2 regions of the Intrasporangium sp. DVR genome follow, and region 1 is predicted to be linked to the other one. Evidence: riboswitches for the same ligand, from Rfam matches in the RefSeq annotation. Region 1 holds a riboswitch; the other holds the start of a gene.

Region 1 (3,853 bases):
GGCAGGTCCTGGACCAGCTGCGGGACGACTTCCCTGACGTCACCTCCTCCAAGGTGCGCTTCCTCGAGACCCAGGGCTTGGTCACGCCCGAGCGGACCGCAGCCGGCTACCGGCTCTTCAGCTCCGAGGACGTGGAGCGCCTGCGTTACGTGCTGACCGCCCAGCGCGACCGGTTCTGGCCGCTGAAGGTGATCCGCGACGCCCTGGACGCCCTCGACCGCGGCCTGTCCGACCCGGGCGGCGAGTCCGGCCGCCCACAGCTGCCCGCTCCCGGGGCGGACCCTGCGCTACCCGGCCCGGAGGGCTTCGTGCCGCGTGCACGAGTGCGGCTCACGGGCCCCGAGCTGAGGCAGGCGAGCGGGATCGACAAGCCGTTGTTCTCTGCACTCGAGAGCTTCGGCCTGCTCCGGGCCGACGGTGCCGGGTACTTCTCCGCCGAGGCCGTCGACGTCGCCGTCGCGGCCAAGCGGCTGGCCGAGCACGGGCTCGAGCCCCGGCACCTGCGTCCCTTCCGCACGGCTGCCGACCGAGAGATCGGGCTCGTCGACCAGGTCCTGGCCACCCGGCGCGGAAACGGCTCGCGGGAGGAGCGGACCGCGGAGATCCTCTCGGCCTGTGTCGCCCTGCACGTGGCCCTCGTGCGGTCCGGTCTCGACCACTGAGGCTCGCCGAGGCACTCTGTGCGTCGCACGCACCCGGGCCAACCGGCCCGGCGGCCATTCGACCAGGTCGCCAGCGAGGTACGGTGGTGTGGTGAGAGAGGTCGACGTCCTGGGCGTCCGCGTGGAGATGCCGACGAACCAGCCCATCGTGCTCCTCCGGGAGCGGGACGGTGGTCGCTACCTGCCGATCTGGATCGGGGCGCCCGAGGCAGCGGCGATCACGTATGCCCAGCAGGGCGTGGTCCCGCCGCGCCCGCTGACCCATGACCTCATGCGCGACATCCTGGCCGGCCTCGGCCACGAGCTCACCGAGGTGCGGATCGTCGCCCTCAAGGACTCGGTCTTTCACGCGGCCCTCATCATCGACGGCACGACGGAGATCAGCTCTCGCGCCTCCGACGCCATCGCGCTCGCGCTGCGCACGGGTTCGAAGGTGCTGGTCGAGCCGAGCATCCTCGACGAGGCCGCCATCGTCGTCTCCTCGGAGGAGGACGACGAGGTCGAGCGGTTCAAGGAGTTCCTCGACCACGTGTCGGCCGAGGACTTCGAGCACCCGGGCGAGCCCGGCCCACCACCCACGGAGCCCTGAGCGACCGCCGATCCGGCGACACGACGGCCGGGTGTGACGTCGGTGATTGACGGTGCCCGGCGCTGGTTCTACCGTCGAACTGAACAACGTGACTGTAGTTACCTGGATGTCGTCTGCTCGACGCCCGGGATCCCGACCGAGAGGAACTCGCATGGCTGCCATCGAGGATGCTGCCCGGGCCAGCCGGCGCGCTCCGGTTGCCTCGCAGGGGATGCTCTTCTCCGACGACCTGCCCGACCTCACGGAGGACGTCGGCTATCGGGGCCCCACCGCCTGCCGCGCCGCGGGGATCACCTACCGCCAGCTCGACTACTGGGCGCGGACCGGGCTCGTCGAGCCGTCCGTGCGTGGCGCCACCGGCTCGGGGACGCAGCGTCTCTACGGCTTCCGGGACATCCTCGTCCTCAAGGTGGTCAAGCGTCTCCTGGACACCGGGGTCTCGCTGCAGCAGATCCGCGTCGCGATCGACCACCTGCGCGAGCGCGGCGTCGAGGACCTGGCCCAGATCACCTTGATGAGCGACGGAGCCTCGGTCTACGAGTGCACCTCCGCGGATGAGGTGATCGACCTCGTCCAGGGCGGGCAGGGCGTCTTCGGGATCGCAGTCGGTCGGGTCTGGCGCGAGATCGAGGGAGAGCTCGCCCAGCTCCCGAGCGAGCGTGCCGAGGACGGCGAGCCGGCCGATCACCCCGACGACGAGCTGACCGCGCGGCGTCAGGCGCGCCACATCTCCTGACGGGCCCGGTTCGACTGGTAGATTTGGCCTGCCGTCCAACCCACATGGGAGAGTCCCCGGCCGACGTGAGGTGCATTCGCCTGACGTCGCCGAGGCGCCGAAGGGGCAACATCCCCGGAACCTCTCAGGCACCCGGACCATGTGGCGAGGCACCCTGGAGGACGTCGGCATCGAAGCCGGCTCCGACAGACGGGGAGCGTGTGTCGTCCGCTCGTCCCGTCAGGAGCCCCGATGTCTTCCCAGTCCCCAGCCGTGCTGGACACCACCTTCGCCGACTTCGTGGGCCGGCACGTCGGTCCTCGCGCCGACGACATCGAGCAGATGCTCCAGGTCGTCGGTCAGCCCAGCCTCGATGCCATGAGCGACCGCGCGATCCCCGGAGCGATCAGGTCGACCGAGGCGCTCGACCTCGAGGCGGCCGACAGCGAGTCCGCCGTCATCGACGAGCTGCGTGGGTTCGCCTCGCGCAACCGCGTGCTCACCTCCCTCATCGGTCTCGGCTACTACGGCACCGTCACGCCCCCGGTCGTGCGACGCAACGTCCTCGAGAACCCCGCGTGGTACACCGCCTACACGCCCTACCAGCCCGAGATCTCGCAGGGCCGGCTCGAGGCGCTGCTCAACTTCCAGACGGTCGTCAGCGACCTGACCGGCCTCGCGATCGCGGGCTCGTCGCTGCTCGACGAGGCCACCGCGGCTGCCGAGGCCATGTCGCTCATGCACCGGGCGAGTCGAGCCACGGACGGGGTGGTCGTCGTCGACGAGCGCGTCTTCCCACAGACGATCGCGGTCATGCAGACGCGGGCCACGGCCATCGGGCTGCCGCTCGTCGTGGCCGACCTGCGTCCGGTCCGGTCCGCGGAGGACCTGGCCGCTGCCGCTGACGGCCGCACGGTCGTCGGTGTCGTGGTGCAGTACCCGGACGCGACCGGATCGGTCCTGGACTGGCGGGCGCTCGCCGAGGCGGCACACTCGGCCGGGGCCCTCGTGACCGCGTGTGCCGACCTGCTGGCCCTGGCCCTCTTCGTGCCACCGGGGGAGTGGGGAGCCGACATCGCCGTCGGCAGCGCCCAGCGTCTCGGCGTGCCGATGGGCTTCGGCGGACCGCACGCGGGCTACATGTCGGTGCACCAGGGGCTGGAGCGGCAGCTGCCCGGCCGTCTGGTCGGGGTGTCGATCGACTCCCACGGCAAGCCCGCCTACCGCCTGGCGCTGCAGACCCGCGAGCAGCACATCCGCCGTGAGAAGGCGACCTCCAACATCTGCACCGCACAGGTGCTCCTCGCGGTCATGGCGTCGATGTACGCGGTGTGGCACGGGCCCGACGGCCTGACCCGGATCGCGCAGCGCATCCACTCGCACGCGGCCAGCCTGCGAGCGGCCCTGCTCGCCGGTGGCGTCGAGCTGTCGACCGAGACCCACTTCGACACGCTGGCGATCTCGGTTCCCGGGCGCGCCGACGACGTCGTCCGTGACTTCCTCGCAGCCGGCATCAACATCCGCCGGGTCGACGCCGACCTCGTCACGCTCAGCCTAGACGAGACGACGACGGGGGCCACCCTGACGAAGATCCTCGCGGCCTTCGGCGTGCAGTCCCAGCCGGAGCCCGTGTCGGCGGACCCCGGGAGCGAGCCCAGCGGCATACCGGCTGCGCTTGCGCGCACGTCCGAGTTCCTCACCCACCCGGTCTTCCACGCGCACCGCTCGGAGACGGCGATGCTCCGATACCTGCGACGCCTCGCCGACCGGGACTTCGCCCTCGACCGCGGCATGATCCCGCTCGGCTCGTGCACCATGAAGCTCAACGCCACGACCGAGATGGAGTCGATCACCTGGCCCGAGTTCGCCAACCTCCACCCGTTCGCC
Region 2 (3,853 bases), on a different contig from region 1:
CTGTTCGCTCGTCGTCTCGGAGCAGGAGATGCCGACGTGGTCGGCGTCGACCTCGCGCAGGTGGACACCGCGGGCGGCGGCCGACGCGACGACCTCGGCGGCGCGACCCGGCACCCGGGTCAGGACCGTGTCGAAGAAGGCCTCGTGGACGACCTCGACGCCGGCGGCCTCGAGTGCCGCGGTGAGCGACACCGCTTTACGGTGCACGTCCGTCGCGATGGCCCGCAGCCCCTCGGGGCCGTGGTAGACGGCGTACATCGACGCCACGACCGCGAGCAGGACCTGGGCCGTGCAGATGTTCGACGTCGCCTTGTCGCGGCGGATGTGCTGCTCGCGGGTCTGCAGGGCGAGCCGGTAGGCGGGTCGGCCGGCCGAGTCGACGCTGACGCCGACGAGGCGGCCGGGCAGCGAGCGCTCGAGCCCCTCGCGGACGGCCATGTAGCCGGCGTGCGGGCCGCCGTAGCCCATCGGGACGCCGAAGCGCTGGGTCGACCCGATCGCGATGTCGGCACCCCAGTCGCCCGGCGCGGCGAGGAGCGTGAGGGCCAGCAGGTCCGCCGAGGCGGCGACGAGGGCTCCGCGCTCGTGTGCGGCGGCCGTCAGCTCGGCGTGGTCGCGAACGGCGCCGGACGCACCGGGGTACTGCACGACGAGGCCGAAGAACTCCTCGTCCGGCAGACCCTGGCCCAGGTCGGCGACGAGGACCTCCACCCCGATCGCCTCGCAGCGCGTCCGGAGGACGGCGATGCTCTGCGGGAAGAGGTCGGCGTCGACGACGATCCGCTCCGCCTTGACCTTGCTCGTCCGGCGCATGACCGTCATCGCCTCGGCCACGGCGGTTGCCTCGTCGAGGAGCGACGCGTTGGACGTGGCGAGGCCCGTCAGGTCGCCGACCATGGTCTGGAAGTTGATCAGCGCCTCGAGGCGGCCCTGGCTGATCTCCGGCTGGTACGGCGTGTAGGCGGTGTACCAGGCCGGGCTCTCGACGACGTTCCGGCGGATCACCGCGGGCGTGATGGTGCCGTGGTAGCCGAGGCCGATCATCGCCTCGGAGGAGTCGTTCTGCTCCGCGAGGCCGCGCAGCTCCGCCTGGACCTGCGCCTCGGTGAGCGGCTGCGGGAGGTTGAGCGCGGAGGCGTTGCGCACGCCCTTGGGCACGGCCCGGTCGACGAGGGAGTCGAGGGAGTCGAAGCCGAGCTCGGCCAGCATCTTGGCCTGGTCGTCGGCGGAGAAGCCGATGTGGCGGGTGTGGAAGTCGACGGTAGGCGTCAGCGGAGGTCGGTGCGTCATTGCGGGAGGCTCCCTGGTCTGTGCACGCCCGTGGGCGCGACTGGTGGGGTTGCCTCCCCGCTCTGTCATGTGGACCTGAGAGCTTCACCGACCCGAGGGACGGCTTGCACCGTGGGTGCAGGACCAGGTCCTGCTTTCCAGAGTTCGCCTCACCGCAACGGTCATGGTGGCCTGAGAGATTCTGGGGAGAAGTTGCTCCTTCGGCGCCGCGACCTGCTGGTCGCGAGCTCTCCCGCTGCGATTCGAACGGCGAATGTGCAGTTGTCGGGCTCACCGTAGGCGGCGACCCGCCTGCCGTCAATGGCCAGTCCGCATGGCGGCTGACCGCGATGTGGCCGGGGTCTTGTGCGCCCGGCGACCCGGGTCTACCGTCAGCGCCCATCACCTAATTGAAAATGCCATCGAACTGTGGCGGGAGAGTCCCGCCGTCCTGAACCAGGAGCAGCGGGCGCCGAAGGAGCAAACCCTCCCCGGGAATCTCTCAGGCCCCCGTACCGCCACGGCTAGGCAACTCTGGAAAGTGCCCGGACGTCCCGTCCCCGCACACCGACGGTGCAAACGGAGCCTCGCTCCGCGAATCTCTCAGGTCCGATACAGAGCGGGGAGGAGCCATCCATCCTCTGCCGGAACGGACCCGGACCATGCCTGACCTCAGCAACGGCGCTGACACCCTGACCGCCCCCGCGGTGCCGACGGGCGCGCGCCTCTCCCACGTGCCCGACGTCGACCTCGCCGCGAGAACCCCTGCTGCCGAAGGGGGCTCGGGAGGAGCCGACGGCTCGAACGGCGACAGCCCGCACCTGGCGCGCTCCCTCTCCAACCGTCACATCCAGCTCATCGCCATCGGCGGCGCCATCGGCACCGGCCTCTTCATGGGCTCGGGCAAGACGATCTCGCTCGCCGGACCCTCGGTGATCTTCGTCTACATGATCATCGGCTTCATGCTCTTCTTCGTCATGCGGGCGATGGGCGAGCTGCTCCTGTCCAACCTCAACTACAAGTCGTTCACCGACTTCGCGGCGGACCTGCTCGGGCCGTGGGCCGGCTTCTTCACCGGCTGGACGTACTGGTTCTGCTGGATCGTCACGGGCATCGCCGACATCGTCGCGATCGCCGGCTACGTGACGTACTGGTGGGCTGACCTGCCGTTGTGGATCCCCGGCGTCGCAGCCATCACCCTGCTCCTCGGCCTCAACCTGCCCACGGTCAAGGCGTTCGGCGAGACGGAGTTCTGGTTCGCCCTCGTCAAGATCGTGGCGATCGTCACGTTGATCATCGTGGGCGTCGTCATGGTCTTCAGCTCGTTCACCGCCCCCGACGGCGCCCGGGCCTCGTTCACCAACCTGTGGAACGACGGCGGCATGTTCCCCACCGGCGTGATGGGCTTCGTCGCCGGCTTCCAGATCGCCGTCTTCGCCTTCGTCGGCCTCGAGCTCGTCGGCACGACCGCTGCTGAGACGAAGAACCCCGAGCGGACCCTCCCCCGGGCCATCAACTCGATCCCGATCCGGATCATGCTCTTCTACGTGGGTGCCCTCGTCGTCATCATGGCCGTCACGCCGTGGCGCGACGTCGTGGCGGACACATCACCCTTCGTCGGGATGTTCAGCCTCGCCGGACTCGGGATCGCAGCCTCGGTGATCAACTTCGTCGTGCTCACCTCGGCCGCCTCGTCCGCCAACTCCGGCATGTACTCGACCTCGCGGATGATCTACGGTCTCGCCCTCGAGGGTGACGCCCCCTCGCGCCTGCGCCGGCTGACGAGGCGCAAGGTGCCCGCGAGCGCCCTCGTCTTCTCCTGCGTGTTCCTGCTCGGCGGTGTGGCCCTGCTCTACGCCGGCACGTCCATCATGGAGGCGTTCACCGTGGTCACGACGATCTCGGCCCTGCTCTTCATGTTCGTCTGGACGATGATCCTCGTGTCCTACCTGGCCTACCGGAAGAAGCACCCGGAGCGGCACGCGCGCTCGACCTTCCGGCTGCCCGGTGGGGTCGCCATGGTCTGGGTCGTCTTCGCGTTCTTCGGCTTCCTCATCTGGGCCCTCACCCAGGAGGCCGACACGCTGCGCGCCCTGCTCGTGACGCCCGTGTGGTTCGTGGTCCTGGGGATCGCGTGGGCCGTGCTGCGGCGCCGGCCGCACCACGTGGCGCGGTACGAGGCCTTCCGCCGCAGTCTCGAGGAGCCGAGCGACGCCGACGTGGCCACCACGAGACCCTGAGGATCCCGTATGCCGCTGAGCCCGCCCCGCACGAAGCCCACCCAGGGCGCGGGGTGGGCTCAGCGGCATACGGCGGGGTCGTTGGGACGACGCGGGAGCCGTGCATCCCTCTCGCACCTGCGACACTCTCTCGGGTGACGAGCCCTCAGGATGAGCAGATGGTGCGTGCCGCCTACGACGACCTGGCCGACACCTACGGGGACAACTTCCGGTCGACCGGGCCGGAGGCGCCGGTCGACCTCGCCCTGATCCGACACTTCGCCTCCCTGGTCCCCGGGGAGCGCCAGGTCCTCGATGCCGGCTGCGGCGCGGGGCGGATGTTCACGGTCCTCCGCGACCTGGGC

What was found. A riboswitch is a leader RNA that binds a small molecule or an ion and turns the genes downstream of it on or off. The one in region 1 is predicted to bind glycine.
Region 2: another riboswitch for glycine. It lies ahead of gcvP (aminomethyl-transferring glycine dehydrogenase); the one in region 1 lies ahead of gcvP (aminomethyl-transferring glycine dehydrogenase).

The regions. Positions count from the first base shown of each region.
Region 1 is NZ_BAABZW010000016.1:284,932-288,784, reverse strand. It holds gene ftsR (transcriptional regulator FtsR) at 1-662, shown strand, start outside; gene ABWV20_RS13395 (bifunctional nuclease family protein) at 754-1,251, shown strand; gene ABWV20_RS13390 (MerR family transcriptional regulator) at 1,403-1,987, shown strand; glycine riboswitch at 2,023-2,137, shown strand; gene gcvP (aminomethyl-transferring glycine dehydrogenase) at 2,219-3,853, shown strand, end outside.
Region 2 is NZ_BAABZW010000005.1:500,167-504,019, forward strand. It holds gene gcvP (aminomethyl-transferring glycine dehydrogenase) at 1-1,290, opposite strand, end outside; glycine riboswitch at 1,343-1,437, opposite strand; glycine riboswitch at 1,439-1,535, opposite strand; glycine riboswitch at 1,693-1,797, shown strand; gene cycA (D-serine/D-alanine/glycine transporter) at 1,932-3,509, shown strand; gene ABWV20_RS06910 (class I SAM-dependent DNA methyltransferase) at 3,644-3,853, shown strand, end outside.